DNA from 3 places in the Vibrio sp. THAF64 genome. Region 1 is predicted to be linked to each of the others. Evidence: predicted binding sites of a transcription regulator. Region 1 holds the regulator's gene; each other region holds the start of a gene.

Region 1 (10,446 bases):
CACTCGAAATACCACCGTACAGCGACGCCTCAATCAAGCGATAGAACTTAGAACGGTCACTGGAGTTACGCAATTTCTTAGGAATCACGCCAAATTCAAACATTTGTGCGTGGTATTCGACAATTGAATTGAAAGTCTTAAGCTGAACACCTTCGTGTTGCGCGACTGACTCTTTGATTGCGTTGATCTGACGAACACGCGCCTGAGTCGCAGAAACACTTTCAATCAGAATATCCGTCGGCTTCACACTGCTTGGCAGCCCTTGAATCACGAACGGTTTGATATCCACTTTCTTATCACGACCCGCGACCTGCTGCAGCTTAACCGCAAACAGTAAGCGCTGATTACGTGAATTCACAACATCCAATGCCGCATAACACGCACCTGGCTGCAATTTACCGTAGAGGCCTTTGTCACGTGAAGACTGGCTACTGCCCGCCTCGGTCGTATTTCGGAAATGCAGCAGCGTCTGGTCAGGTATCAAGGCTGTAATGAATGCCGCCATTGTGGTTGATTTACCTGCACCATTACCCCCGGATAACGTGGTAACTAAGCCATCAATGTCAAAGGTTCGTGCAAAGAAGCCGTTCCAGTTGACCATGGTCAGCGATTGATATTTACCTCTTTCAATCATGCTTCACCTTCTTCTAATTTTTCTGATTGAGATGACTCATCACCTTGTTCTGATTCTGCCAGTAAGCTGCCTTGGCTTGGCTCTTTGGTATGCACAACTGCTTCACCATCACGGATCAAGCGTAACTGCGCTTCACGCATGTCGTCGCCCACACGGACATCAGCACCAAAGCGGAATACCGATTCACTGATACTGAATTTACCGGTTTCGCCAATGTTGATGATCATGCCCAGACGGCGTAAACGACGCAGAGAAGTGCGAACTTTTTCAAACAGTTTTTCTTTATCTAAATCTGAACCAGTCGCACGGTTGGTGACCAGCTTCATCAGCTTTTTCTCATCAGATAAAGCCAACAGCTCTTCATACAGTTCCTGATTGGTAAAGATTCCCTCGTGAGCTAGACGCTCTGGGCTTAGGTAGAGGAAACACAAGACCTTGCCCACCAGCATGTCGAGCTCAGACAGCACACTGCGGTTAATCAGAGACGTAGAGCGAGGGCGAAGGTAGAAGAAACCTTCTGGTGCTTTGACCAACTCAGTGTTGTAGCGTTGGTAAAATGAAGAAAGCTCAACTTCAAAGTCAGACAGCAACGCGTGATTGTCGAGATCTTCGGTAGAAATATGACGTCCGGCACGAAGCATGCTGTCTAGCGCCGGGAAAAGTGGATTTGAAATCGCTTTTGCCAGATTTTCTGACATGTAATCATTAGTATCGGTCGATGACATTTGCTTGTACCTTTGCTCCGTATTCGTTAATTGCCTGCCAGTCTGGCTGAATCGCTTGATAATCCGATTCGGAGTAACCCAGACGTACTGCTTGATCAATGACGATACGAGCTAAATCGAAATGATGAGTGCGCGGATGCTGTGCTAGATAGTCGCGTAATACAGCTCCAAGATGGATAGCTGTACCCTGCTCTTTATGTACTTTGAGCATGTCACCTATGCGCTCAGAAAGCTCATCATTCACTTGTTGGAATTCTTCATACTCCACTTCCAGAGGCACTTGTCCGGTCACTTCGTCATCTCGAAGAACCAGTGCTTCATCGCGGAGATCGACTAACCTTTCTGCATCGGCATAAGTGAGATACCAAGGTGTGTCGAAGTAGTCTTTGACTGACTGACGCAAACGCGTGCTGAAGGCACGGTTCTTATCCATGTCAATTGCGGTGCGGATAAACTTATGGACGTGTCTGTCGTATCCAATCCATAAATCAATCGCTTGTTGGCCCCAGCTTGTGATGCGATCTAGTTTCATCTGTAAGCCAAACAAGGCCTCCTCAATAAATTCCAGTTCATCTTGTCCGTAAACAATTTCCTGAATATCAAGGATTTGAGTTTGTAGCTCGTCGCTGGCTGCTTGCAATGTATCTTGCAACTCACGCAAGGTGCTAGACGTTTCAGATAACAACTCTTCACAGTTGTTGATCGCTTCACGCCAATCTTTGTTCAGTAGCTCAGCAATCTGCACTTTGACGGACTGTTGCTGCTCATCCATAACACGTTGGTTGAGATCAATTTGATCGAATATCTCACCCACGGAATATTTGAGCACGCCATAAACGTTCTTTTTCCAGTGCCCCGGCGTCCCGCCTTGCTGAGCAGATTCAATCGCTTTCGCCATTTCATCCGCCACCATCGACAACTGAATTGAGAGGCGTAACTTAGAAAACTCACGATGGCGAACATAATAGTCCGTAATTCCAATCGCGAGCGGCGACAAGCGATAAATACTTGCGCCATCATTCACTTCACTGGTAAAGCGGCTAATCAGCCTCTGCTTTACCATCTCATTAATCGCGTTGTTAGCCCGAAAAGCCGACGCTTCTCCGGTATCCTCAAATAATCGAGTGACGATAGTAAATGCGTCGTGCAATTCACCTTCACCCAATTCTTCATCAAACCTCTCATTGCTAAGGACTGCAATAGCGATGAGAAATGCGAGACGTTCAGTCGGCAGGTTTAATGAGAAATCGTGCTGCTTTACCCAGCCAACCAATTCATCAATGGGTTGCTCAGCAGCGTTGAGAGTCATCTCACTCATTATTATTCCTGTTCTTCTTTCTTTTTGGCCCATACATGTATGTATCGGCCTAGCGAGAGGTAGGGCTCTTGTCGACACAGCTGTCGCTCAAGTGCCACCACATCTTCTGTCTTATAGTCGCCCATGTATTCTCTGTTTCCGATGTAATCACTAAAACAGCGAATACCAGCTTTGCCACAGATTTCAAAGCCAGCGTCCTCGATCCACTTGTAGACCTCTTCTGGTTTAAGCCCTTTCTGCGGCTGTAACTTAAATCGTTTTCGATGCGGCATACCCTCTAATACATGAGGAATGTTGCCACATACGACATTCTTGTAGACCAGACCATGATGGTTGTAGAACATGATGGAAGCTGCGCCCCCCGGTTTCACCTGCTCAAGCACCGTTTCTAAAGCGGGTTTCGGGTCTGCCAACCACTCCATCACAGCATGGAACATGGCCACATCAACGGGCTGCTCCAGATGCTCTGCAATGTTCTGAACTGGCGAATGAATCAAGCGATACTGCTCAAGCAAGCCATTTTTTTCAATATCCTGCTTGGCTAGTTGCAGCATTTCCAAAGATAGATCACATAAAGCGACGCGATGTCCGAGTTTAGCCAGCTTTTGCGACATTTGTGCTAAACCACCGCCAGCATCCAGCACATCGAGGCTTTTCCTGCTACCATTAACCGCACAAAGTAGTTGTTCAAGTTCTTCCCAAACAATGACTTGGCGTATCTCTCCTTTATCGGAGCCGTAGATGTTTTTTGCAAATTTGTGGGCAATATCGTCGAAATTGCGGTCTTCAGTCACGGCGGCTTAGGTTATCATGTCGAATCGTGCTGCTATTCTGTCATAAGAAAGGCAGATATAAAGAGGGATTCTCTTAAATTAAAATCAATTGGTGTTTTTTCGGACTATTTAAGTATGTTTGAGCTGAAAAAAGTGGTGTCATCCCTTTTAATGCCTTTGCCAGCAATGCTGATCATCGGTTTTTTAGGTCTGATGCTGATTATGTTTACAAGGAAGCAAAAAACAGGCTGTTTTGTTGTTCTATTCTCTTTCATTGGCATTTTTCTCATTGCATTCCAGCCAGTTTCATCTCGTCTCCTGATGCCACTTGAGCGTCAGTATTCTGCATTTTTTCCTGTCGATGAGACGATCGACTACGTTATGGTCTTGGGCAGTGGTCATGTGGTGGATGATAAAATTCCGCCCACTTCTGAGCTTAGTCGCACCGGCCTGATGCGATTGGCAGAAGGTATTCGCATTATGCGCATCTATCCGGGGTCTAAATTGATCCTGTCTGGGTACGCCGGAGGGTCTGAAGTCAGTAACGCACGTATGATGGCGAAAGTGGCTCTAGCTCTGGGGGTTTCAAAATCCGATATTATTTTGCTCGAAACCGCAAAAGATACGTGGGAAGAGGCAAGGCAAGCGGCGGCATTTGTTAAACGCAAAAAGTTGGTTGTGGTGACATCAGCCAGCCATATGAAGCGCGCGCTGAATGAATTCCATTCTGCGGGCCTTAAACCTTACCCTGCTCCGACTAACTATTTGGCGCACGATAAGGTGACACAGGCTTGGGCAAAATACGCACCGAAGGCAGTCTATCTAGAGCAAACAGAGCGCTATTGGCACGAAACATTAGGCCGTATCTGGCAATCTCTGCGTGACTGGGCATCCGATTACGAAGAGAAAGCAATACAAGCTTCCGATAGTAATGTTTAATTAAAAAAATACCGAGGGCATGCCTCGGTATTTTTTTGCTTGTCTGTTTAGGTCAATCACCCGCAAACATGTACCCTTCACCATGGACGGTAACAAAGATTTGTGGGTTCTTGGGGTCAAATTCCATCTTAGCGCGCATGCGTCGAATTAACACATCAATAGTACGATCATTAGGTGCATCGACTCTGTGACTAATCATATTAAGGATACGTTCACGGCTCAGTACTTGATTCGGGTATGAGGAAAGAGCTACTAACAGCTCGTATTCTGCTTTGGTCAGTTTCACGGGCTCGCCATTTTTACTCAGAGCGCGACGCTGAACATCGAAAGTCCATTCCGCAAAACGTACCACATTACCTTCATTTTTATGCTGCTCATTGACGTCGATGGCATTGCGAGCAGCGGCAATTCGCCACAATAGGTTTTTAACACGAACAAGCAGTTCACGAAGTTCGAACGGTTTGGTTACATAATCGTCTGCGCCCATTTCTAGACCTACGATTTTATCAATGCTATCCGTGCGTCCTGTTACCAGGATAATTCCAATATCCGACTGACTGCGAAGTTCGCGAGTGAGCATCAACCCATCTTCACCAGGAAGATTGATATCAAGCATCACTAAGTCAATCGCATGATTTTGTAGCGTGTCGCGCATTTGCTCGCCGCTTTCGGCTTCGCTGACCTGATAACCTTCATTTTGAAAGTACCCAACCAACTTGCTGCGAGTCACTGCGTCATCTTCAACTACTAATACGTGATAGCTCATTTACACCACTTAATTACACTTGGAATTGTCTTCACTTGTATTCTATTCATAATCAGTAACAATTCTAGTCTTTGTCCGCTTACTATCCAGAAACCTGAGTGTTTATTGATTCAAAACAAACCTAGTCTCTGGCGTTCATAACTTTCCATTTTTGCACTCAACCTGAAACAACCACCATTACCGCTATTCATTTTTATTCGTTAAACTAATAGGTAGAATTTTCAGGAGTCTGAACTAATGCAAGAAATCAAAGCATTCAACGAAAAACGTGCCGAAATATACTGGTGGCTGTCGAGCCTTTATGCCAAAGAGCTCACAGAAGATAACCTTCAGCAGTATCACTCAGCAGAGATCCGATCTTTCTTGACCGGACTTGGTGAAAACTCCCACCTTAAGCCAGCAATAGAGCGCGTAATTGACGCATTAAATCGACTGATGGATCGCGATGATGCACAACTGGAACTCGCCGCTGATTTCTGCGATTTGTTTCTAAAGTCAGATAAGGATTCCGCACTGCCTTACGCGTCAATGTACATTGGCAAGTCTGGCCTGCTCAATGATCAGCCTGCTACTGATATGGAAAAGCTGATGGCAGAGCATGGCATCGAGGTCGAAAAGGGTCTTAATGAACCAGCTGACCATATCGCTATTGAGCTCGATTTCCTTGGCAATCTGATCATCCGTTCTAATGAGTTAGAGCAAGACCGACATATGGAAGAAGCGTTTTCAGAGCAAGAGCAATTTATCCAGCAACAGCTCCTCAGCTGGATTCCACAATTTAGTAAAAAGTGTCAGGCGTTAGATGAGTTTGGATTTTATTCTGCAGTTTCATTGCTGTTGATCGCCTTTCTTGAGTTGGATTGTGCCTATCTGAAAGGCGAGTAACCATATAGTAATTGTGTGATACATAACTTATCACTGTTACGTTTTTTATTTGCTCTTCTGTTGTTTGCGGTCTAAAATCGTGACCGCAAACGATAAAAACGAATGAACTAGAGACAAACCGCTGAATACAGCGGTTTTTGTGTTTCTGATACTTTCTGCCAAATTATTCTACAATCTGAATATGCTTCCTGGCAGTCATCGACAGGACAGAACCTTATGGCCACTATAAAAGACGTGGCACGCTTAGCTGGCGTGTCTACTACAACCGTTTCTCACGTAATTAACAAAACTCGCTTTGTTGCTGAAGCGACTCAGGAAAAGGTAATGGAAGCCGTTACCGAACTGAATTACGCCCCCAGTGCTGTTGCCCGTAGCTTAAAGTGCAACAGTACACGCACCATTGGTATGCTTGTTACTCAATCTACCAATCTGTTCTTTTCTGAAGTCATCGATGGTGTTGAGAGCTACTGTTATCGTCAAGGCTACACTTTGATCTTGTGTAACACTGGTGGTATTTACGAAAAGCAACGCGACTACATTCGCATGCTGGCAGAAAAGCGTGTCGATGGCATTTTGGTTATGTGTTCTGACCTGACTGAAGAACTGAGCGAAATGCTGGACCGCCATAAAGACATCCCAAAAGTAGTTATGGACTGGGGCCCTGAGAGTTCTCAAGCCGATAAGATCATTGATAACTCAGAAGAAGGTGGCTACCTCGCGACGAAATACCTTATCGATAACGGTCACAAAGACATTGCTTGCTTAAGCGGACACTTTGAAAAGGCAGCTTGTCAGGAACGCATCCTAGGATTCCGTCGTGCAATGGATGAAGCGAATCTAACCGTGAAAGAAGATTGGATTCTTGAAGGTAACTTCGAATGTGATACTGCGGTATTAGCGGCAGACAAAATTGTCGCCATGGACGACAAGCCAACCGCAGTATTCTGCTTCAACGATACTATGGCACTTGGCTTAATGAGTCGTCTACAGCAGAAAGGTATTCGCGTACCTGAAGATATTTCTGTGATTGGTTACGATAACATTGAGCTTGCAGAGTACTTCTCACCACCGCTAACAACGGTTCACCAACCTAAACGTCGTGTTGGTAAAAACGCGTTTGAAATCCTTCTAGAGCGTATCAAGGACAAAGAACACGAAAAGCGTGTATTCGAAATGCACCCTGAAATTGTCGTGCGTGATACGGTGTACAACTTAAACAAATAGCATGCTCAATAGTCCGACTAATAACTCAATCTATTAGTCGGACATATCATTTTCACGCAATTTCCTTGAACCAAGATCACATTTGATCAATAGAGATGTGATACTTACCTCAAATTTTATTTATCCTTAAAATGTTCGACTAATGCCACGAACAGGGCAAACCACTTCGAAAGAGTGGGACGCAAAGCTTCCGGCCTGACTCAGGAGACTGAAAGGTAGCGGGGTTGCCGATGGGCAAAAATGCAAACGATCCGTATCGTTTAAAACAGTACACTGTAATTGTTATCTAGAGCTAAGTAACTAACGTGTGAGTTTTATTTCGGTATGACACCTTACTGACACTTTATCTGCATTATTTTGCTATTCTCTCGGACCTGAATTTGGTGGCGTATAATAATATACACCGAGATAACACAGCATGGATAAACCAATACTTAAAGACTCGATGCGGCTTTTTGATCAGCTTGGTCGTATAAAATCGCGTTCGATGTTCGGCGGATTCGGAATCTTCGCAGACGACACAATGTTCGCATTGGTGGTCAACGATAAGCTTCACATCCGCGCGGATGACAAACTGGCTAGTCAATTCAAATCTGAAGGCTTAGAACCCTACGTTTATAAAAAACGAGGTTTTCCGGTCGTTACCAAATATTTCGCTTTAACTGACGATGTGGCTTCCTGCCCAACTCGTGCTCTCGCCCTCGCACAAAGTGCATTGGCGATAGCTAAGAAAGAGAAAACGTCGCAGGCTAAAACACGACCAAATCGCCTCAAAGACCTACCGAACCTCCGTCTGGCAACAGAACGAATGCTAAAGAAAGCAGGTATCGATAGCGTTGAAAACCTTGAAGAGGCAGGTTCAGTAGAAGCGTTTAGGGCCATTCAGGCAACGCACTCTGCTGAGGTCTCTCTTGAATTGCTATGGGCGCTTGAAGGGGCGATTAACGGAAAACACTGGTCAGTGATTCCACCAGAGCGACGACAAGAGCTGGTCAACAAACTGAACAACTGATCGACAAAATTGATGAAAAGCCAACCACTCAGGTTGGCTTTTTTATTGTTTGTGAAATTTAATCTTTGCCAAACGGTTCTTATTTGTTAACAATTTTTATTGAGTCGAAAGCCTGAGACTCGAAACAGAGGAAGTCGTTATGAATAAGAAACTTGTGTTGGGTGTCCTGCTGGTTGGCCTGATCGTTTTTCTCGGTATTAACTTTGGTCAATACCTCACCTTAGAAAACGCGAAAGCCCAACAAATAGCGCTTTCTGAATACATCAATAACAACTTTGTGCTTGCAGCCGTTACTTATTTCTTGGCTTATGTCGCCATTACCGCCTTTTCGATCCCTGGTGCAGCGGTGGTCACTCTCCTCGGCGCAGCTTTGTTTGGTTTCTGGACCAGTCTACTACTTGTTTCTTTTGCCAGTACCATAGGTGCGACACTAGCCTTTTTGAGCAGTCGTTTCCTCTTGCGTGACTGGGTTCAGAGTAAGTTTGGTGACAAGCTGAATGCCATCAACCAAGGCGTTGAAAGAGACGGTGCTTTTTACTTGTTTTCATTGCGCCTGATCCCCGTGTTCCCGTTTTTCCTGATCAACCTTCTAATGGGTCTGACACCACTTTCAACAGCGAGATTTTATCTCGTTAGCCAGTTAGGTATGCTGCCAGGCACTGCGGTGTATCTGAATGCAGGTACACAATTGGCACAAATTGACAGCTTGTCAGGAATCGTATCTCCGTCTGTCTTAGCCTCATTCGCACTACTAGGGCTTTTCCCTGTCATTGCTAAATGGGTGATGGCAAAAATTAAAGGCGCGCCTCAAGCACAAAATGGGAGCCCTTCTTGAAGATATTCACCGCCAATAACCCACCAGAAGCTCACATTGTTTGCGAGCTTCTTAAATCAAACTGCATTCCATGTGAAGTGCGAGGAGAAGGTATGTTTGGCTTGCAGGGTGAAGTCCCTTTCGGTGAAAACTCCCAACCCTATATATGGCTTCTCGATAGCAAGATGTATAATCAAGCCAGCGCTATCATTGAACAATATATGCAGCAAACACTGGTTGGCTCGGAATGGCAATGTGAGGAATGCGGAGAAACTAACGAAGCACAATTCGCTATCTGCTGGCAGTGTGGTGCCGCTGGCCCTGCTTAGTTGGTAATGGCTTGTTGTTTAATGAAGGCAATAGAGTGTTGATTAAATTCTTCTGGACGCTCTACGTTGCACACGTGGCCACAATCGGGAATTTCCAGTAGCGTACTTTTCTGGTGCGCTGCGACCATTTCTTTGACCGGGCGAATAAACATGTAGTCCCTTTCCCCCATTAGATACAATGTAGGAATTGGTAATTCACGCTCTTTAAAGTATCGCATCATCGGATTCACATCAGCCGTGAGAATAAACCAACGTTTAAACTCTTTCTGGCATAGCTTCTTCGCTTCGCGGATAAACAGGTGGCGGGATTCTTTTTGTGTACGCTGTGGCATGACGATATAAGCAAATAAGCTGTACAACCACATATAAGGCACGATGTGCTTACACAAGTTACCCAGCTTCACCAAAACTTGTGAACGCGTGTTCAAACGCGTTACAGCGCCTCCTAGAACCATAGACTTAACCCGGCCAGTCGACATCTCTGCCAAGTTTCTTACGATAATGGTTCCTAAAGACATACCAACGAAATGCGCTGATGTAATCTTTAAATGGTCCAAAACCTTAAGAATATCCGCGGTAACCGCTTTGAATGTATAACGATTTGAGATCAACTCTTTGATGAAAGGGTTAGACTTACCGTGTCCACGAAGATCCACCAACAGTAAGTTAAAATGCTGTCGATAAGCTTTGATCTGCTTGAACCAGATAGATGAACTGCCACCTGCACCATGCACAAAAACCACCCACTCATTACTGGTTGGGTGCAAATATGTTTTATGGAAGAGAAGCGTTTCGCTCATATTCTCGCAATCAGTTAGGTCAATAATTTTGTGTCGGGCAGAGTATCACAAACTCTCTATCTTTTAAGTCAGCTTATGCCAATTAAGCCCACAATTACCACAAATTAACCCTAAATTTAACTCAAAAAAGGCGCCATATAGGCGCCTTTTTTCATAGTAATTGTTATCAATCTAATGCACTGTGATACAAACTCAAATACTCATCCGCCGCTTTGTTCCAGCAAAAA
Region 2 (10,446 bases), 1.2 Mb from region 1:
TAAAATCAGGATAATTAAAAAAGCCCCGCTCTGAGAGCGGGGCTTTTTAGTTTCAGAATCTTATTACAGCAGTATCAAGTAAGTCAGGAAGATAGCCGATAGAGCGTAAATCACCGGATGAACCTGTTTACCTTTACCTGCCACAACCATGGTAAATGCGTAGCTAATAAAGCCCATCGCCATACCGTTGGCTGGTGAAAAACTTAGAACAGTGAACATGATGGTAAAGAATGCCGCAATGCGGGATTCTTTTTGCTCCCAGCTAATTTGCCCTAAGCGCCCGATCATATAAATGCCCACTACGACCATCGCTGGCGCTACCATGGCGGCTGAGAAAATCGAAAACAGCGGATATAGGAACAGAGACACTAAGAACAGGCCTGCGACCATCACGGCAGCTAATCCGGTTTTGGCGCCCTGAGAAGAAGCGATGCCGGACTCTGAGAATGCAGTGATGGAGGTGGTTCCCAGAACTGAACCAATCACTGTACCACCAGCATCTGCAACCAATGCAGAACGTGCATTGGGTACCTTGCCATCTTTATCGATGATCCCTGCATCACGGCCAACGCCAACAATCGTGCTCAGGCCATCAAAGAAATCGACAATTAGGAAAATAATCACAATAAGCAGCAGATCAAACATTTTGTCCGCCGTTAATCCTGAAAAATCGAACACTGCACCAAAACTGCCCGCTAAGCTTGGCGGCGCGGAGACCAATTGCTCTGGAATCGGCGCGTTGTTGGTCCCCATCACCATGTCAGCAAAGACGGTTAACACAATAGCAGTGACAAAAGAAATAAAGGTCGCCAGCTTGATATCGCGCACCATGCATCCCAAAGCGACAAAGATACTGATGTAAGCAATGATGACCTGTGGGTCTGTCACCTTGCCCATGCTGACCAGAATGATCGGGTTAGAAACAATAATGCCGGCGTTTTTCAGGCCAAGAAAGGCAATGAACAGTCCAAGTGAAACAGTGATCGCCAGCTTAAGATCTTCTGGTATCGACTCAATCATCGCCTTGCGGATATTGGTCATCGACAGAATCAGGTACAACACACCGGAGAGAAAGATACCAAACAGTGCTTCATGCCACACCAATGCAACCGAGCTACTCAGCAACATCCCCTTGAAGAAGCCATTCATGCTCATGCCTGGCGCTAGCATCACTGGGTAATTGCCCCAAATGCCCATAATCAAGGTGGCTACCGCCGCTGCGATCGCCGTCGCCGTAAACACCGCGCCTTTATCCATACCGGGAATACTGCCCAGAATGGCTGGGTTAACAGCCAGAATATAGCTCATCGCCAAAAACGTAATAAAGCCTGCGTACAGCTCAGTACCTAGGGTGGTATTACGTTGAGTGATTTTAAATACCGATTCCAGTACACCGGACTGATTCTGGCTTTTCAGGGTTGATTCGAGACTCACAATGAAACCTTTACAAGTGGGGTAAACAGTAAACGGGTTCAATGCTGTATGAAGAGAAAAGGGGCAAAGCAACTGTAGTCACCGAGATAGGCTCAGCGGTAGAAACGTCCAATCCATTTCATCAGACATATACAGCATTTAATCGTTTGCGCGGATTGTAAGGATCTTGAGTGAAATCTCAATGCTTTTGTGTAAATTTAGCAAACGTTTGCTTCGAGTATGTATTGGTCAATCAAATGCTAGATTCATTCACTACTGAACGTAAAACCGAACCGGAACCGTCCAAGTTAAGGTCGCACCACTAACTTCGTCGGGTGGTAATGGCAATGGCATAGCGCGGTAAACAAGATCCACCGCTTCTTTATCGAGCGATTCTGTTCCGCTACTGCGCACCAGTTTGACGCCCAACACCTGCCCTGCTCTATCCATAGTAAAAGTTATCAAGGGCACACCTTGTTTACGCATTCGCTTAGCGCGGCGCGGATACTGCTTATGCTGCTCAAGATGTAGCACCAGTTGCTGCTTCCAACTCACCTTGACTTGTTTGAGGTGCTGGCTGAATGCCCCCGATACGCCTTGAACCTGCTTACGCTCTTTTTCGACTTCAAGCTTGGGAGCACTCTTTTTAATCTGGGCGACCGAAGCTTGCTGACTGACTGAAGGCGTCTCGACTTTCGGCGTTTCCATCTGTTTTTGAACCTGAGCTACAGGTGTGCTTTCTGCTTTCTTTTTTGGCTTCGTTTCTTTTGGTTTTGCCGGCTTGGGCACAGTAGTCGCAATCTCTGAAGGACGCTGTGTTTCTTTGACCACAATCGGAGTCGGCTCTGGTGCACTCTCGACCTCTTGTTGGATCTCCTTTTGTAGCTCAAGCGGCTCTGGGCGAGCCATTGACGCCATAGAGTCCATCGACTCATTTTGCTCTGGGCCAGTGTTTAATGCAGGCTTTTCAACATGTGGCGCCGCGACGGGCGCAACCAAAGCAACACTGACCGGAATCGCTGCCGGCGGCTGAATAAATTCAGCTTTAGGTTGGTAAAAATAATAGGCCGCGACAGCCAGATGCAGGCCGACACTAACGGCTATACCGGGGAACAACCAAGGGCCAAAGCTATCATGCGATGTGGCTCTGCCTAACTGACTGCCCATCATGCCCCTGCTGTCTCTGGTTGTTCCAACCCGACCAAAGCGATCTGCGCATAACCTTCCGCGACCAACGCATTCATCACTTTCATCAAGCTTTGATAATCCAGTGCTTTGTCAGCACGCAAATAGATACGTTGCTCTTTATCGGGCAAAGCTTGGGCTAACGCTTGAGGCAGTTGTTCGAGAGTCACTGTTTTCTCCTCGCCCAATGTCAGTGCCAGATCGGTGCTGACGGTCAAGTAAAACGGAGCCTTAGGTTGAGGTGTCGGTGCCGCCGAAGACGTTGGTAAATCGACCGGTATATTGACCGTCGCCAGTGGTGCCGCAACCATTACTATGATCAGCAACACCAGCATGACATCAACAAATGGCGTTATGTTGATCTCATGATTGACCGCCAACTCATCCTGCTGCGAAGCAACTTTAAATCCCATATCTATTCTCCGCTCAGGCTGCTAACTTTTTTCCGTCGATAGAAACGGGCTCTCTATCGAGATCTCGGCTCACCAGTACCATCAGCGCTGCAGAGATATCCGCCATGAGCGCGCGATACTGACTGACGCCACGAGTAAAGTGGTTATAAAGCACAACAGCAGGAATCGCAGCTACCAAACCAATCGCTGTTGCCAGCAAGGCTTCTGCAATCCCCGGCGCCACGACGGCTAATGTGGTGTTTTGAGATTTAGCGATGCCGATAAAGGCATTCATGATCCCCCAAACAGTGCCAAATAGGCCGACAAAAGGGCCAACAGAACCAACCGTCGCCAGCACTCCGGTACCTCCCACCATCGCACTGCTTAAACCAGCCTGAACACGTTCGAGTCTGAGCTGTAAGCGCTCTTTAATGCCATCTTCATTGTCTGCTCGAGCAGATAACGCAAGCTCTTTTTCTGTAGCTTCAATCAACGCCAGCCCAGCGCCTTCTGCACTGTCGCAGCGCAGCTTGCCTTCGACCAAGGTTTCCGAATCAAGCAATTCATTAAGAATATGACGCGCACGGCGACGCGCTAGGTTTAACTGGATTTGCTTTGCGATACCAATCGCCCAAGTCACGCCTGAGGCCACCAGCAGTAAAATCATCACCGCTTTAACCACCCAGTCAGCCGATTGATACATGCCATAGGGAGACATGTCGTGTTGAGGAGTTGCGGCGACCAAATCCGGTGGCGACATGTTGTCGCTCACCGGTGCAGGAAGCGCAGAGATTTCAGCCTTCTCTGCGATGGTCGCCCTTTCCTGCATAACGGGTTGTGACCCGATTTCTGACGTTGTTTCAGCCCAGCTGAATGGGGCCGCTAAAAAAAAGTAAATTATCAGTAGTGTTCTGGATAAGCATTCCATTGTTTTACTCACATTCGGTTTATCTGTGCGCACTATGCCTAGCCAAACACGTGCACCTCTATCAGTAACACCGAACAACAATGAAAAATCCGTAAAAGTTTTTTCATTTATTTTTCAAATGACCAGTAAACCATTGATTATTTTCAGAATCTTTTTTCTAGTTTTATACTGTATTGATGCTGCTTGTAGCTGTATGCCCAATCAACATTACTCTTGGTCTGATTGGCTTTGACTTCGATGAGCGGTTTAAACCCGGCAAACAGCTCTGGCAAGGTCACCACTAAGGTATAATTTTGCTCAGTATCGTCACGCCGCTCACCGAGCACCGCATTGAAGTCACCATAAATACGTTGCCGCAACGAAGCGAATAAGGCCACGTCAGTATTCAGCGATGTGAAGGTTTTATTCACGCCCAATCGACCTCCCCACAAATCGTACTCATGCACCGCCTGTCGGTTTTGTTTCAGTGTCCAGTCTACACCACCAAACACTAACCATTTGTCGGGTAACTGATGCCAGTAAGTGCCAAAGACAGACCATTGCCAGTCGGATTGGTAACGAAAGGCCTGATTACGATAATCGAGGTATTCCCCTTCCACTTCGAGTTTCATAGCAGAAGTCTGGCTAAGATTGGTGAACCAATCCGCCTTGAAGCCGCCCGAAGCAAACAACGCCTGATTCGCTAAGGCGCGATATTCAAACTGCGGTGCAATACTGATCTGATGTTTGGCAGTCTGATAGCTGTAACCAAAGGTCACGTTTAACGTCTGCTCGTTATGTTCTTTGTGGTTCTGATAATTGGTGCCATAGGCAAAGCTGCGTAGCTGCAAGCCATGATGACCACTAAGCGAAAAACGTCGATTTAAACTGGCGTCGTAGTCAATACCATAGGCAGATTTAACCTTGGGCGCGCTGCGCTCTAAAAAACACTGACCATTGGTGAAATAGACCAGACATTCATAATGTTTCGAGGACAAATTGAGGTTGTCATTGTAGGTCGGCCCAAAGGAAAACGCGCCTTGCCAATCATCACGATACTCCAGTGCACTAACAAAACTTTCTACCGTATTCCGGACTCCCGCCGATCTCGGGTTATCAGCAGGTAAGCGGGTGAGGATGTCATTAAACAACGACAAAGAAGCGCTGTTTTCTCTGTCTTCAAACCAGACGCGAGCTAACTCCAGCTCTGCGGGCAAAAAGTTTTCCTGCATCTCAAGCAATGCCGAGTAGTGCGTTTCTGCCTGATTATAATCACGCGCATTGCGTGCCAATGCCCCCGATGCGTAGTGCACCAACATAGGATCAAAATCCGCCAACGCCATATACCTTTCCAGCAGACTCTCTGCCAGTGCCCATTGACGCTGCCGAACCGCGACATGCAATGCCGGTCCAAGCTCATCTGCGGTGTTCGCTACACTCGATTCTGAGCCTGACGCCGACTGTTCAGCTAGGCGTTCTTTTTCCAGCTCTTCTTCAATAAGAGCATTTTCGTTTTGACGGGAAGATAGCGCGTCGCGTTGCTGGATACGTAAATCGGTATCCTGATCCGCGTAAGAGAAAAAGGAATAGCTAACGCTCACCATTAACAGTGAGCCAAGAATAAAGTTACGGTCGATTTTCATTGATGTATTTCAATCGGAGAAAAAATGGGAGCAAGTCACTTGCTCCCCAAAAGAGAAAGACAAAAACGAAAATTAGTTTTTGCTACCGCCAAAGGCAGTATCTAGCGTGCTGTCGCCAGCAAACTTAGCAAAGCCAGCTAGGAAAGCGGCATCGGCGCCAAAGAAGTGGCCTTGAGAGTGACCGATAGACATGCCATTCGCCACTGCGGTTCCAGAGAATTCCGCGGTAGACGCATTAATCGCGTTGTTGTATAGATTGATCGACAGATTGCTATTTGAAAGAGCACCGTTAAGTGTTTGCGCACCAAAATCCGCCGTGAACTGACCGCTTAGAGTTGCACCGTTATTGATACCAGCGACTGTATAGGTGGCTGAGCCAGATGTAGGTACGGTTGTGCCTGTGTCATCGCCCACGTAGTAAACTGCGCGATCCACAGCCTGACCGTTTTCAGTGCCTGAAGACCATTCACCAAACCAGATATCTTGACCAGCAACCTGAGAGAAAACGTATTTAGAGTTGTTGTGGTCACTGCCAGAGGTATACACATCCCCATTTTGGCTGGCAAAGACGGTTAGGCCGTCAAAGTCGACTTTTTTACCACCTGTACTACCGATACCTGCTTTACCTTTAGAGTGGATAAACGGAACCCAGACTTCAGATTCACCCACCTGACGCTGCGAACCGTCACTGATGGCACCATCAAAACCAGCATGTGCCAGTGAGCTTAGGCCAAGCATGGCCGCTGAAATCCATGAAAGTTGTACGATTTTCATTATTCAATCCTTAATAGGCTATATGTTGTCATCTGCTGCCCAGACGTTTTTATCCGCTGTCTTTAGCAGCTTCATTCAATACACCGGATGAAACAGAGGAACCCGTAAATAAGCATGAAAAAAACCGCAGTCTTAGCTGCGGATTTTTGATTGAAGTTAGAATCGGCTGGTCAGTTTGACGCTGATGGTGCGACCCGGTGCAGGAATCCCAGTTACGGCTCCAGGTTCGAGGTAGTACATGTCGGTTAGGTTACTGCCACGTACTTCAAACTGAAGATGTTCGTTATAGGCGTAACCAATATACGCATCCACAGTAGTCACATGATCGCGTTTAACATAGTCTTCTGAATGACTGTCTGACGCATAATAGGTGCGAGTTCCGGCAATCAGCTTCTTGTTAAAGAATCGTGCCCCAAAATGAACACTACCACTGATTTCAGGGGGGGCTTTATTGGCGAGATAGCTGGTATTGCTAAAGCCACCACGTCGGCATTGCTTATACTCCGCAGAGCCAGTGCTGGCAATGTCCGCCATAAAACGCTGCGTGGCTGCACTTTCATCACATACTTCATATTCAAGATTGTAGGCAACGGATAAATCACCAAAGTAATCGCCATCGTCATAATCCAGCTGCAATTCTAAGCCACTGGTACTCAATTTCTCTAAGTTAGTAAAGCTGGTTGTATTTAGTGACGTATTCCTGTCCATCACGTCTTCAATCACCTGATCAAAATAGGTCAGTTTGATATTGGCGTGATCGAAGTAATAGACATAGCCCAGCTCCCAGAGTTTGGAACGTTCAGGCGCCAATGGCGATGACACCGATGGCACTGCCGAAAAGCCAACCGTACTTTCAAACATACTAGGAAAGCGCAATGATTCGGCGTAGCGAATATAACTGCGGCTGTCTTCGGTCATTAACCAGGTCAAAGAGGCCGATGGCATCCAACCGCTGTCACTTGATTCGGTATTGGTGTAGGTACTGGTTGAAGAGGCACTGATGGATTGTGCTGAGCAGCTGCCCGCAACGTAGTTGGGGTCATTCGCAGCAGCAATACAGCCATTATCTGATGCACTGTAGTTATTCTGGCCATCATGACGCCATTCTGACTCAATATCTTCCACATAGGATGTGTGTGTGGCAGCGTCAGCGACTCCCTGAGCTACTAGCGCATCCTGCTCAACTATTTTGGCATCTAACTGTGTCTGCACAATGGGAATAAGAAAAGGAGGGACATCGTTTAACGCCTGCCTCAAATTTGCAATTTCTTCGTTTAAACTGGTATCCGCATTTCGGATGCCACTTTCAATACCAGACAAATACTCCGCACGATTCGCATCAGTAATCGGCACATTCATCTGATAAGAAAGCTTATAGCCTTCACTGCCATACTGAGATAACGCTTGAGTGTCGCCCGCTGCCAAGCGATTTTTGACATAGTTATCGACGGTTTTGTAGTAGCCATAACGAATACCAGCGTTGAAAATCAATGACTCCGTCGCCCGCCACTCAATATTGGCACTGCCATTGTATTCCGTTCGCTCCCCCGCTCGCGCTTGCTCAAACTCCTCAATCACAGCGTTCAAGTCGCCTTTAGGCGCCAGCTCATGGAATTGGTAGTTACCAGAGAGAGTGAAATCAACATCGTTACCAAGCAGCATTTTGTTGCTGACACTCAAGCCATAGCGATCTTCTTCAGAGTTTATGCGTGCTGTGTTTTTAATAATTGTCGAGCCATCTGTCAGGCTGTTGGGGGAACCGGATCCCGAATTTGAACTAACATCGGACAAAGTCATCCACAGGTTGGATTTAAAATCGATATAGGGATTATCTGGCTTGGAACTTAGTTTAAGATTGTAGGCTTGCAGTCTGGTCTCATTTAACGGCCATTGAGCCACACCTGATAAGTACCTTGCTTCAGCACGGCTTGCAAGGATTTCACCGTGGGTACTCTTGGTGTAGCGAGCCCCCACCTCGACCTTAGTATCGTAGTTTAGGTTAAAGGCAAATTTACCCAAAAACGATTCCATTTTAGAAGAAGTATTCGGTACCTCTTCACCGGGGCGATAGACCAAGGCTAAGTGCTCTGGACGAATCACTGTCTGGCGCCCTCCTAATTCTTCTCCTTCCGCCAAAGGCTGTCGGTAAAATCCAGCGTCATTCTTGCCTGAAAAGTAGTTACCTCGACTGCGATAAGCATAAGCCGCCAACCACTCCACTTTTGGCCCAATACCCGAAACAGCCAATCGGTAAGCCGTATCTTCACCATTTAACGGATTATCATCCTGACGCTGATCAGGATTAATAACCAAAGCAGGGTCGTTGTACAACAGATCACTTGCAGGATTATCGAGGTTAGCATATTCCGGAATGGTGCTAACATCTTGTCCTGTATACAACCTCGGCTCTTCTGGTGCAGTTGAGTTACTGCTGCTTTCGGCAATGAATTCCATACCAAAAGTTTCGCCGGGTTGCACAATATCTCGTGGAGATAACGTCGTGATTTCCACCGCTCCGCCCACTGAGGTGTTCACGTCTGGATTGATTTGCGCACCCTTATGAACTGTCATGCCACCAATCAAGTTCGGGTCGAGAAAACTTCGATTAGACGCCCCGCGATAACCGTTGTTCACCGTAATCGCCTGCTCAGTACCGTCAATAATCACAGGGACCCGGCCCGGTCCCTGAATGCCGCGAATATTCGGGTCAATACCACCGCCATTGCGCGCATCGCCACTGTGTACGTTGGCCATCCCTTTAAAGATGTCCGAAGCGTCCGCCCCTTTGAAGCGCTCAAGTTCTTCCTTGCCACGGTATTCCGTTGCGGCGTCTTTGTCATAGACATTGGCTTCACCCGCTTCATCGCGGCTAATGCCACCGTCAAGGCTGGTCCCAACCTGAATCGCATCCAGCGACCATTCATCACCACCGTCAACCACATACGAACCATCAAGCTGCTTTTGCGCACTGAGCCCGGCATCCGCGAGTAAAACATTAAACGCATCGTCTGGTTGGTAATCTCCTTGTAAACCTAAGCTGTACTGGCCCTGACTCAGGCTGGCATCAATCGAATATTCAATACCTGCCTGAAGCGCAAACTGATTGAGCACGCTATCTAAGTCGCCTGCGGGAATATTGAAATTCTGCGCCTGAGCAGATAGCGCCACAATGGGCAGTACCAGACCAGCCAAACCAAGCTGGGTACGGATCGCCGTCGACAAAAGGTTAGAGGTGAAAGGAGACTGCACGTTTATGTCCTTATTCGCTGGGTTAACTAGTGACTACACCGAGCGAATGAGTCAAAGCCTCAATCGATGAGAGAAAAATTATCCAAGTTGTCAGTAATTCATGCTCTTTTGCTAGCAATACTGACCCAGAAGCGAGTACGGAAGTGCACTTCAATGGGCAAGATCTGGCGCAGATTTTCCAGTGTTTGGTCGGTATCGCGAATCGAGTACACACCGGAGATACGCAACGCTGATAGCTCAGGGGACACCTTGATCACGCCGCGGCGATAACGGGACAGCTCAGCAATAAATTCCGGTAACGGCGTATCGTGGGCGAGGATTTTTTCTTCTAACCACAACGCATCCGTGGCGAGCAAGCTCTGTTTTCGGCCTTGATGGTAAGCGCTAAACTCGCTTTTCTCCCCAGCGAGCAAGTGTTGGCCTTGTGCCTGTCGCTGAGACTTCGCGATGACTTCGCCTTCGAACACACTGACCCGCGTCTGTTCAGGTTCGAGGCGAACACTGAACTTAGTCCCGATCGGCGTCACACTGCCCTGTGGAGTGATGACATGGAAAGGCGTCAGGTGATGGCCAGTGGTGACCATAATTTCACCTTCCATCAGGCGGATAACTCTTTGATGCTGATTGAAATCGACACGCATGCGACTGGCGGTATTGAGCACAACCACGGTGCCATCCGACAGCTTTATCGGCTTCACTTCTCCAGTGGCAGAGGCGTATTCCGTTTCACCTTGTGGCATGGCTGCATCACTGGAAAGCACCAAACTCATGGTGGCTAGAGAAACGCCGCCCCAAATCAACACTTGCCTGCGTGACACGCGTTGACGATAGGTTCCTAGCACCTTACTACCCGACTGCGGATCCGGCAGGGAGGTAAATTTTT
Region 3 (10,446 bases), 1.6 Mb from region 1:
TTCTCTGCCACAATCTTAGACACTTCTTCTGCGAAGTGGCTTGGTAGGTGGGCAAAGTCGCTTACCGTACCGTCTGCAATTAGCGTCTGACATTGTGGAGATTGTGCGAATGGCTTGTCTTGTTTAGACAGGTCAATCGTACCCTTCCAGCTTACTTTGTCTTCACCGTTCACATCTTGGAAACCAGCGCCTAGCTTGATGTTTTTCGCTTCGTCACCCCCGAAATGCCATGTTGTTAGTGGCGTGCCCGCTTCTTGGTGCATTGCTGCTACTTCTGAAATCACTTTATCAACAAAGCGAGTTGAAGATTCCATACATGGGTTGATGAAGCTTTGCTTGTTATAGAACTGAACCGTGGTTACGTTCGATGTATCTTGAGGATCCATCAGGCGGTATTCGTTTGCCTCTGCTTCTTTGCCTTCTTCCATTAGGCGGTCGTAACGTGCTTCCATTGATACCACTGCTGCACGAGCGTGTGCTGGCATATCGAATTCAGGAATCACTTCGATGTTACGCGCTTTCGCGTACTCCAAGATGTCCACGTAGTCTGCTTTGCTGAAGAAGCCAGAACCAAAGTTGTCTGATGTTGCACCTGAGCCAAGCTGAGGCAGTAAACAGCTTTTCTCTTCCAAATCGAAACAACGGTTAGCACCCACTTCAGTCAGCTCAGGCAGACCCGGGATTTCTAAACGCCAGCCTTCATCATCTGTTAGGTGAAGGTGTAGTTTGTTCATCTTGTACGCTGCCATTTGGTCAAGCGTTGCAAGGATTGCGTCTTTAGAGTGGAAGTTACGAGCCACGTCTACCATCACGCCACGGTAATCAAAACGCGGTGCATCTTTAATAGACAGTTGTGGTAGAGAATCAGCATTTTGGCTATCTACCAGGCCAAAGATAGATTGTACTGCGTAGAAAGCACCTGCTTGGTCAAACGCTTTAATCGCAATACCGTCGCCTTTGATGCTCATTTCGTAAGCACCAGATTTTGCTAATTCACCGGTGAAGTCTGCAGGAACAACAGTGATGCTTACAGGAAGGGAGCCTTGAACATCCACACCTACCACTTCTGCACGATCTTGAATTGCTGCGTATTGAGTCGCATCGAATGCGTCTTTAGGCAGCGCAATACCCGCCGCGATATCTACCGTACCTTTACCTGCTTCAACAGACATTGGCGTTGGTAGTAACGTGGTTGATACGTCTTGTTTTGCTAGGTCTTCGTTCTTCTCGAAACGAGACACCGCGTTTGCAAATACGTTGTTGTCATCTGGCGTACGTTTTAGGTTGTTACCCTCAAGGCCCGTCACGAAAGATGCAACATCTTCTGTGTTAAGAGAAGCGATCATCTTAGGCTCTGCATTTGGTGCTGCAACGAACGCGCCTGGCATGAAGTCAGTTTCAAATAGCTGCCAGTATTCAGCAACAAGAGGAAGCACAACCTCTTCACCCGCAGCAAAACCATCAAACTTATCTGTTGGTTCTAATTTGTGTAGGTCACCCGTTACGCGAGAGATTTTGAACTGATCGTTTTCAACATCCAAAATCAGACGAATGCTGTGGAAGTAAATAGCCCAATCTTTAGAGTCAACCGCTTCACCTTGGTTAACTAGCGTCATGTTTACTTTGTTACAAGACGCCCACTCAGCGCCCATGTCTTGACATGCAAGACCTTCATTTGCGCCGTGGTTAGTCAACACTTCATATTGAATATCAAGATTACTGGCGAGCGAATTAACAACACTTTGCTCATTAGATTGAAATGCAGAGCAACCTGCTAGTGATGCGACAACCGATACCGCGATCAGACTTTGTTTAAACATCTTACTTACCCCAATACGTAAATAGAGCCGAAAAAGTCAGCTCGAAAACTAAGAATAGAAACAACATATCTCGATTTATTTTTAGTCGTAAAATTAAACTCTAGTGAAAGTGATCGTGTTCAAAACTCAAGATTTATAAAAACAAAATGATATTTAAAAACAAAAACTTACAATCTACGTTAAAATCAACACAAATCATTTGACGGTATTACTGAGAATTTGATCGCACCTATTCATAACAACAACAAATGAATTAGGACTTAGATCACAAGACAGCAATCATCCGATTACGCTAAGCTAGGATGTAAAATAGAAAAGTGTGATTTTAGACGCAGTTTGCTCTCGTTAAACCACGTCAAAACCTAACCATTTCAACAAATTTTCCGTAAGGCGACAGACCCTATGTATAAATTTTGTCTACTGTTTCTGACTCTGGCCATCTCAACCTCCTCTGTAGCAGAACCTCTCTACTGGCAGGCTCAGAAGGGGAAACTCAACTATTTAATTCTGGGTTCAGTGCATGTCGGAGATGAAAGCATGTACCCACTGCCTCAAACTATCACTGAACGGCTTAAGTCCAGTGACGGGTTAATCATGGAAACAGACATACGCAAAACACAAGGGGTCAGCTACCCGCCTGTAACATTACAGACCAAAGATGTCCTGAGCCCTGCACAGCAAAGCGAGCTTAAAGGGATAGCTAATCTACTTAACATGGACCAACAACAGTTGATGCTGTCCCCGCCATGGGCAACCGCGCTCGCATTACAGATGAAACAAATCGAGTACCTCGGCTACCAGGCAGCTTATGGCATCGATACTCATTTGATGTACAAAGCTACTCTCCAAGACATTCCCGTTATTAGTTTGGAGTCGATTCAGTTTCAGATTGATTTACTTACAGGACAAAAAGAAGCGGGTAAAGAGCTATTGGTTAGCGCTATTGAAGAGTTTGACCACTCAGAAGATGCCACTCACTGCCTGATAGAAAGTTGGAAAGCGGGTGATTTGGATAAGTTGAATGAATTCGCCAGCCTGACAGAAGTGTCTCCAGAGTTTCAACAGAGTTTTATGACCCAGAGAAATATCGACTGGGCGAAACAAATGTCAGAACCAAGTTGGTCCCCCAAACGCAAGGGCTCTTACGTGATGGTTGTCGGTGCATTACATCTGATTGGTGAGCAAAGTGTTTTGAACTTGCTCAAAGACAGCGGTTTTAAGATCTCACAGCTTTCGCAGAGTAAGGCCGCGAACTGTGAATTTGAGTATTAGTCGTTGTAGCAATAAGTTTGCTGTTGAAAAGAGAAAAGCCCGCTCAAATAGCGGGCTTTCTTATATATGCTCGTGAAGAGCCAGGCTCTAACATCAGACGAACCTCACTCGGGTTCTAATCCTGTTATCCATGCTCTAAAATGACGAAAGCCTGCTTTAGAAGCAGGCTTTCTTAATGTGGTCGGTGAAGAGGGATTCGAACCCCCGACCCTCTGGTCCCAAACCAGATGCGCTACCAAGCTGCGCTATTCACCGAGATGTTTCTTCGAGCTGATTGCCCGTCAACGAAGGCGTATATTACGGATTCTGATCGTTAACGCAAGCCATTTTACTAAGTTTTTTTACATTTAGGCTTGTTTGACTAAAACACCACCAATGGGTGATAAAATGTGAGCACAAACACAGCACAAGAAACAAATACGCAACCAAAACCATACAATTGATCCAGATCAGTGCCGGTATTGTAACCGTCTATTAATTTAATCCATGTCATCACTATTTTGGATTTGGAGGAAACATGGACTTTTGGCTGAATCTCCTGTTTGGTAATGCAGTTGGACTATCTTCAATGCTAGTCATCTTTGGGGCTTTAGGTCTTATGCTTTTTTATGGCGGTTACTTCATATACAAAGTAATGAACGACAAATCTCCTCACTAGATCGCTTAGCCCTATTTTCGAATAGAGTATCGCTATGCACCGAAGTAGATTCTCTGTCTACTTCGGTTTTTTATTTCCAGTAACCTAAATCTCTGCACCATTATTGGCTGTCATAGGTATAATAAGTTTACCGATTCCCTACTCTGAGATGCAGTTATGTCTCACGATGATGATTTCGCTTTGTTCCAAGAAATGATGGGTGACGTAACACCAATCAAACAAGATACAACCGAACATAAAAAACACCATAAGGTCACTGAAGCACAGCTTGCTAAACGCGAAGCTGCTATCTGGTTAACCGAAGATGACCCAGAATATTTGTCAGTAGACCATGCTCCCATGCTGAAGCCTGAAGACCTCATCGAGTTTAAGCGAGATGGTGTTCAGGAAGGCGTCTACCGAAAGTTACGCTTGGGCAAATACCCCATCCAAGCCCGTCTTGATTTGCACCGCCGCACCTTGAAGGAAGCTCGGGATGAAGTGGTTAAATTCCTCAAACAGTGCATAAAAATGGATATCAGAACGGTCGTCATCGTTCACGGCCGTGGTGAGAAATCTAATCCACCAGCCCTAATGAAAAGCTATGTAGCACAATGGTTAGAACAAATTCGCGACGTACAATGCGTTCATAGTGCACAGCGCTTTCATGGTGGCAGCGGCGCCGTTTATGTCATGCTGCGCAAAAGTTCAGATAAGAAACTCGAAAACCGAGAACGTCATCAAAAGCGTCTTGGTTAACCAAGATATCTTCTAAGTAATATTAAACTTACTCAGATGGCATAACAGTGCTAGAATGTTCAGGCAGCCTAACGGGCTGCTTTTTCATTTTTAGATTAATGCCGTTGTGAAACGTTAGAGAGAACAACATGTCACAAGATGCCAAACGCTTAAACAAATTCATTAGTGAGACGGGCTTTTGCTCACGCCGCGAAGCCGACCGCCTGATTGAACAGGGTCGTGTCACGATTAATGGCAAAGTCCCTGAAATGGGGACTAAAGTTCTACCGGGCGACGATGTTTGCGTTGATGATAAGCCGATCAGCGCCGTAACAGACAAGCCTGTTTATATCGCTTTGAATAAGCCGACTGGCATCACCTGTACCACTGAACGTGATATTCCCGGCAACATTGTTGATTTCATTGGCCACAAGAAGCGTATCTTTCCTATCGGTCGTCTAGACAAACCATCTGATGGCTTGATCTTTCTGACCAATGACGGTGATATCGTCAACAAGATTCTCCGTGCCGGCAACAATCACGAAAAAGAGTATGTTGTCCGTGTCGATAAACCCATTACTGAACAGTTCATCAAAAAAATGAGCTCGGGTGTGGATATCCTCGATACCACAACGCTTCCGTGTAAAGTCAGTAAAGAAACAAAGTTCTCTTTCCGCATTGTCCTCACTCAGGGCCTGAACCGACAAATTCGTCGTATGTGTGAAGCTCTGGGTTACGAAGTATTCAAGCTTCGTCGCGTTCGCATTATGAATATCACCCTCGATGGAATCCCGAACGGTCAGTGGCGCTACCTAAGCGACGACGAGATCGGAGAAATTCTCGCTATGTGTGAGTCATCGAGTGGAACGGAAGACGCCTCAAAAGTGGATGCACGTGGTCGCAACATTCGCAAAGCAACTGACGCCAAACTATTCGACAGTCGTGAAGAAAATCAGGAGTCGAAAGCTCGCCGTAATCAAAAGCAGCGCACCTTCAAGGGCAAAAATGCCGAAGAATTTCGCCATGCTCCTAATTCTAAAAAAGGGCGGGGAGGAAAATCCGATTCCAAATCTAAACCGAGCACCAATAAAGGCAAAAGCGTCTACAAGCCAAAGTCAGATAAGCCCGCTCAGCGACCATCAAACAAGCCTCGTACAGGCGGTACATTAAGTTTGAAGAAATAGTCGTTTAGCGCAACATGATCATAAAAAGGGAGCCAATGGCTCCCTTTATAATTTTCTTTCAATCTTCGATTTATACTGTACCGAAGATCTTATCGCCTGCATCACCAAGACCAGGAACGATGTAGCCTTTGTCGTTTAGCTTCTCATCGATAGCCGCAGTGAACAGTTCAACATCTGGGTGTGCTTTTTCTAGCGCTTCAATACCTTCTGGAGCAGCAACAAGCACAAGAACCTTGATAGACTTACAGCCTTTCTCTTTCAGCAAATCGATCGTAGCGATCATCGAACCACCAGTAGCTAGCATTGGGTCAACAACCAGAGCAATACGCTCATCCATGTTTGAAGCAAGCTTGTTAAAGTATGGTACTGGCTCTAGTGTTTCTTCATCGCGGTAGATACCAACAACACTAATACGAGCGCTTGGCATATGCTCAAGAACACCATCCATCATACCAAGACCTGCACGCAGGATTGGCACAACCGTTACTTTCTTGCCTTTAATCTGGTCTACTTCTACTGGACCATTCCAACCTTCAATGGTTACTTTCTCAGTTTCAAAGTCTGCAGTTGCTTCGTAAGTCAGTAGGCTACCAACTTCAGTTGCTAGCTCACGAAAGCGCTTAGTGCTGATCTCACCTTCTCTCATTAGACCAAGTTTGTGTTTAACAAGAGGGTGTTTTACTTCAACAACTTTCATTTCCATCTCCGGATACATAGGTGATTTTTAAACAAACCTTCAGATTATAAACGATTTCGTTCTCAATTTCTTGCGATAGAACAAAAGAAAAAACCAGCGCAAACGTTTGCTATATTGGTTTGTCCGCTGTTAGAATAGCGCCGATTTCATATCCAACTTTCAAACTGAGGACTTCCTTGTGAGTGCTGATAACACTTCTCTTAGCTATAAAGACGCTGGCGTAGATATCGATGCAGGTAACGCACTAGTAGACCGCATCAAAGGTGCCGTTAAACGTACTCGTCGCCCAGAAGTAATGGGTGGTATTGGTGGTTTTGGTGCTTTGTGCGAGCTACCAACAAAATATAAGCAGCCGGTACTTGTCTCAGGTACTGATGGTGTTGGTACAAAACTACGCCTTGCACTGGATATGAACAAACATGACACCATCGGCGTCGATCTTGTCGCTATGTGCGTTAATGACTTGATTGTTCAAGGTGCTGAGCCGCTATTCTTCCTAGATTATTACGCAACTGGCAAGCTGGATGTAGACACTGCTGCCGACGTCGTTACTGGCATTGCAGATGGTTGTATTCAAGCTGGCTGTGCTCTAATTGGTGGTGAAACCGCTGAAATGCCTGGCATGTACGAAGGCGAAGATTATGACGTCGCGGGATTCTGTGTCGGCGTAGTTGAAAAAGAAGACGTTATCGATGGCAGCAAAGTCGCGGCAGGTGATGCGCTTATCGCGGTAGGTTCAAGTGGTCCTCACTCAAATGGCTATTCACTCATTCGTAAGATTCTCGAAATATCAGGCGCGGATAAAAACGAAGAGTTAGCGGGTCGTACTATTGGTGAGCACTTACTAGAGCCAACAAAAATTTACATTAAATCTGCGCTTAAAATGATTGAAGCGCATGATATCCATGCCATTTCTCACATCACTGGCGGTGGTTTCTGGGAAAATATTCCTCGTGTCCTGCCTGAAGGCACCAAAGCCGTTATCGATGGCAATAGCTGGGAATGGCCGGTGATCTTCAACTGGCTGCAAGAAAAAGGCAATGTGACCACTCATGAAATGTACCGCACATTCAACTGTGGTGTTGGTCTAGTGATTGCGCTGCCAAAAGAACAAGCAAACGCGGCAGTGGCGTTGCTTGAAGCAGAAGGCGAGAAAGCATGGATTATTGGTGAAATCGCCAATGCAAGTGCAGATGAAGAACAAGTAGAGATCAAATAAATTATGAAGAGTATTGTTGTTTTAGTTTCAGGAAATGGTTCGAACTTACAGGCGATTATTGATGCTTGTGAAACCAAGATCAGTACTGGCCGAGTGACCGCTGTTTTTTCAAACAAAGCAACAGCTTATGGCTTAGAGCGTGCTAAGAAAGCAGGTGCAGCCGCACACTCTTTGGATCCGAAATCATTCGATACACGCGACGCGTTTGATCATGAATTGATGAAGCAGATTGATGAATACAAGCCAGATGTCATTGTACTCGCGGGTTACATGCGCATCTTAAGTGGCGAATTCGTTCGCCACTACAGAGGTCGAATGATCAATATCCACCCTTCTCTACTACCGAAATACCCAGGCCTGAACACATACCAGCGAGCCATTCATGCCGGAGATGAAGAACACGGCACCAGTGTTCACTTTGTTACTGAACAACTGGATGGTGGGCCGGTAATCCTACAGGCTAAAGTGCCTATCTTCGATGAAGATACAGTTGAGACATTAACCGAACGTGTTCAAACGCAAGAACATAAGATTTATCCTCTGGTCGTACAGTGGCTAGTTGAAGAACGTTTGGTAATGAAAGATGAGAAGGAAGCTTATCTTGATGGCAAGCTACTGGGAACTCATGGGTACGCCCAAGAATAACATTTCGGAAAACAATATATGAAAAGGCGAGCTGAATGCTCGCCTTTTTGTTATCACGTATTAATCTTCTATTCATCTCACCTGATTTAGTCTGAACAAAACTAAGGAGGTCCGGAATGGATTTGAAAGGTTTATTAAATCAAGCGTTAAACTCAGACCTTGTTCGTCAGGGTCAACAAAAAGTGCAGCAACAGTCCGGTTCGAACACGCTAAAGTCCCTTGGAGCAGGCGCTGTGGGTGGTGGCTTAGTCAACCTACTCATGGGGTCTAAAAAAAGTAAAAAACTTGGCAAAAAGGTCGGCAAAAATGCACTCAAAATTGGTGGTGCGGCGGCTTTAGGGGCACTGGCTTATACCGTTTACAATAACTGGCAGGGCAAACAAAGTACCGCTTCATCACAAGAAGATTTTAATGCCCACGATGCTATTCATAACGAGCTCATCATCAAAGCTATGATTGCTGCTGCAAAAGCTGATGGTCATGTCGATGCAGAAGAAATGCAGCGCATAGAATCCACGCTGAAAGAAGCAGGTGCGGATGCTGGGTTACAGACCATGCTACACAATGAGCTAAACAAACCTCTCGATCCAAGCGAAATTGCTCGGCTCGCTCAATCACCACAACAAGCTTCAGAGATTTATCTCGCGTCTCTAATTGTTGTCGATGAACAGAATTTCATGGAGAAAACCTATTTGCAGGAGTTAGCCAAGCAGTTACAACTAGCACCAGAAGTGACTTTGCAGCTTGAACAACAACTGCAAAACTAAGCCAAAGCGAATAAAGATCCAGCAGCTCAGCCTAGAGTTTGAGCCAGAACAAACAGCTGCTTTGAGTTTCATTGACAGCCTGTGTATATTTGAGAGCAGTTCTCATTTAATTATTAGGTTAACAACATGAAAGTATATGATTGCTGCGACTTAGTCCGCGAGCTCTACGCGCAAATCGGCAGTGGCGACCAAGCCTATGTGCCTAAAGCGATTACTTGTTCACTACGAGCGTTAAACGATATTGCGGCGGATACTAGTCTACCGCAACATGTAAGAGACAAAGCGGCGTTTGCCGCAGCGAATCTGCTGATTTCAGATTTCGAGGATAAATAATGAACTTGGCGAACTTTGAGACGATGGATCCAATAATGCTGATGAGCATCGTCAACATGAAACTACGAGATGACTTTGGTGGTGATTTAGATAAGCTGGCGACGTATTTTGATATCGATAAGTCAGCACTGGAGACTAAACTCGCTTCCGCAGGTTTTGATTTCCTACCAGAAGCAGGACAATTTCGCTAATCAAAGCGTTATCGGATACAAAAAACCGCCTAAGCAGGCGGTTTTTTATTAGAAGTGATTACTCTTCGTCGAAAAAGTCATCTTCATCATCTAATTCAGCTTGCGCTGCGGCTGCGCGCTTCGCTTCTTCGTAACGTGCTTTCTTTTCAGCGGCTTCTTGCGCTAGGCGCTCTTCACGTTCAACACGAACTTTACGTGCTTCGCCTTTTCGTTCGTTACGTGCCGCTTGGTTTTGAATAAAACCAGCTAGCTCTTTGTCCGCCCATTCTTGCGCTAGAGCTTCTGTTTCAAAGCCTGCTTCTCGCTTAGATACAGATGTTTTACGTGAAGTCACTTGGCGAGTAATTTCTGCACACCAACCGTTACGCTTTTCAGTCACACGAATGGCAAATTTTTTGTTGTTCGACATATTCATTTCCTAAGGGATTCTAATGGAGTATTGAGGGATTTAGCCATCCCTTGGCAAGCGCGGTATTAGAGCGCAAAAAAGAGCCCTTGGCTATAGATTTTTCAACAAATAAAAAAGCGCAGACCTTACGATCTGCGCGTTTACTTTGTAGTGACGATTAAAGTCGATTAACCGATGTTCTTACGTGCGTTTTGGAACATGCGCATCCAAGCGCCATTCTCGCCCCAGCCTTCTGGAGACCAAGAGTTCGCCACTGTGCGGAATACACGCTCTGGGTGCGGCATCATGATAGTCACGCGGCCATCTTGAGTCGTTAGACCTGTGATTGCGTTTGGTGAACCGTTCGGGTTGTTCGGGTATTGTTGAGTTGCATTACCGTGGTTGTCCACGTAACGCACTGCAACCGTTCCTGATGCTTCAATCGCCGCTAGGTGGTCTGCATCGCGTACTTCTACGCGGCCTTCACCGTGAGACACTGCGATTGGCATACGAGAACCTTCCATACCGTCAAAGAAGACAGAATCAGACTTCTGC

Evidence for each region. The regulator PurR, encoded in region 1, represses purine synthesis genes. The targets are predictions, from matches to a motif close to TNANGNAAACGTTTNCNTNA.
Region 2: the regulator PurR is predicted to act here: its motif matches at 1,631-1,650, upstream of FIU99_RS00585 (NCS2 family permease).
Region 3: the regulator PurR is predicted to act here: its motif matches at 6,443-6,462, upstream of purM (phosphoribosylformylglycinamidine cyclo-ligase).

The regions. Positions count from the first base shown of each region.
Region 1 covers NZ_CP045355.1:2,421,345-2,431,790, forward strand. The annotation lists gene mukB (chromosome partition protein MukB) at 1-634, opposite strand, end outside; gene mukE (chromosome partition protein MukE) at 631-1,359, opposite strand; gene mukF (chromosome partition protein MukF) at 1,340-2,677, opposite strand; gene cmoM (tRNA uridine 5-oxyacetic acid(34) methyltransferase CmoM) at 2,680-3,471, opposite strand; gene elyC (envelope biogenesis factor ElyC) at 3,586-4,389, shown strand; gene torR (two-component system response regulator TorR) at 4,442-5,155, opposite strand; gene torD (molecular chaperone TorD) at 5,393-6,040, shown strand; gene purR (HTH-type transcriptional repressor PurR) at 6,257-7,264, shown strand; cyclic di-GMP riboswitch class I at 7,410-7,496, shown strand; gene FIU99_RS11095 (TfoX/Sxy family DNA transformation protein) at 7,683-8,276, shown strand; gene FIU99_RS11100 (TVP38/TMEM64 family protein) at 8,416-9,111, shown strand; gene FIU99_RS11105 (DUF2007 domain-containing protein) at 9,108-9,419, shown strand; gene FIU99_RS11110 (alpha/beta fold hydrolase) at 9,416-10,219, opposite strand; gene glgA (glycogen synthase GlgA) at 10,386-10,446, opposite strand, start outside.
Region 2 covers NZ_CP045355.1:119,207-129,652, reverse strand. The annotation lists gene FIU99_RS00585 (NCS2 family permease) at 64-1,434, opposite strand; purine riboswitch at 1,490-1,589, opposite strand; gene FIU99_RS00580 (energy transducer TonB) at 1,687-2,583, opposite strand; gene exbD (TonB system transport protein ExbD) at 2,580-3,011, opposite strand; gene exbB (tonB-system energizer ExbB) at 3,025-3,918, opposite strand; gene FIU99_RS00565 (surface lipoprotein assembly modifier) at 4,062-5,540, opposite strand; gene FIU99_RS00560 (Slam-dependent surface lipoprotein) at 5,613-6,314, opposite strand; gene FIU99_RS00555 (TonB-dependent receptor) at 6,471-9,563, opposite strand; gene FIU99_RS00550 (FecR domain-containing protein) at 9,662-10,446, opposite strand, start outside.
Region 3 covers NZ_CP045355.1:832,577-843,022, reverse strand. The annotation lists gene FIU99_RS03855 (beta-N-acetylhexosaminidase) at 1-1,820, opposite strand, end outside; gene FIU99_RS03850 (TraB/GumN family protein) at 2,223-3,092, shown strand; tRNA gene FIU99_RS03845 (tRNA-Pro) at 3,271-3,347, opposite strand; gene FIU99_RS03840 (DUF3149 domain-containing protein) at 3,610-3,750, shown strand; gene smrA (DNA endonuclease SmrA) at 3,907-4,488, shown strand; gene rluF (23S rRNA pseudouridine(2604) synthase RluF) at 4,617-5,651, shown strand; gene upp (uracil phosphoribosyltransferase) at 5,722-6,348, opposite strand; gene purM (phosphoribosylformylglycinamidine cyclo-ligase) at 6,527-7,567, shown strand; gene purN (phosphoribosylglycinamide formyltransferase) at 7,571-8,212, shown strand; gene FIU99_RS03810 (tellurite resistance TerB family protein) at 8,329-8,979, shown strand; gene FIU99_RS03805 (YaeP family protein) at 9,106-9,312, shown strand; gene FIU99_RS03800 (DUF4250 domain-containing protein) at 9,312-9,503, shown strand; gene FIU99_RS03795 (DUF3622 domain-containing protein) at 9,562-9,912, opposite strand; gene purL (phosphoribosylformylglycinamidine synthase) at 10,080-10,446, opposite strand, start outside.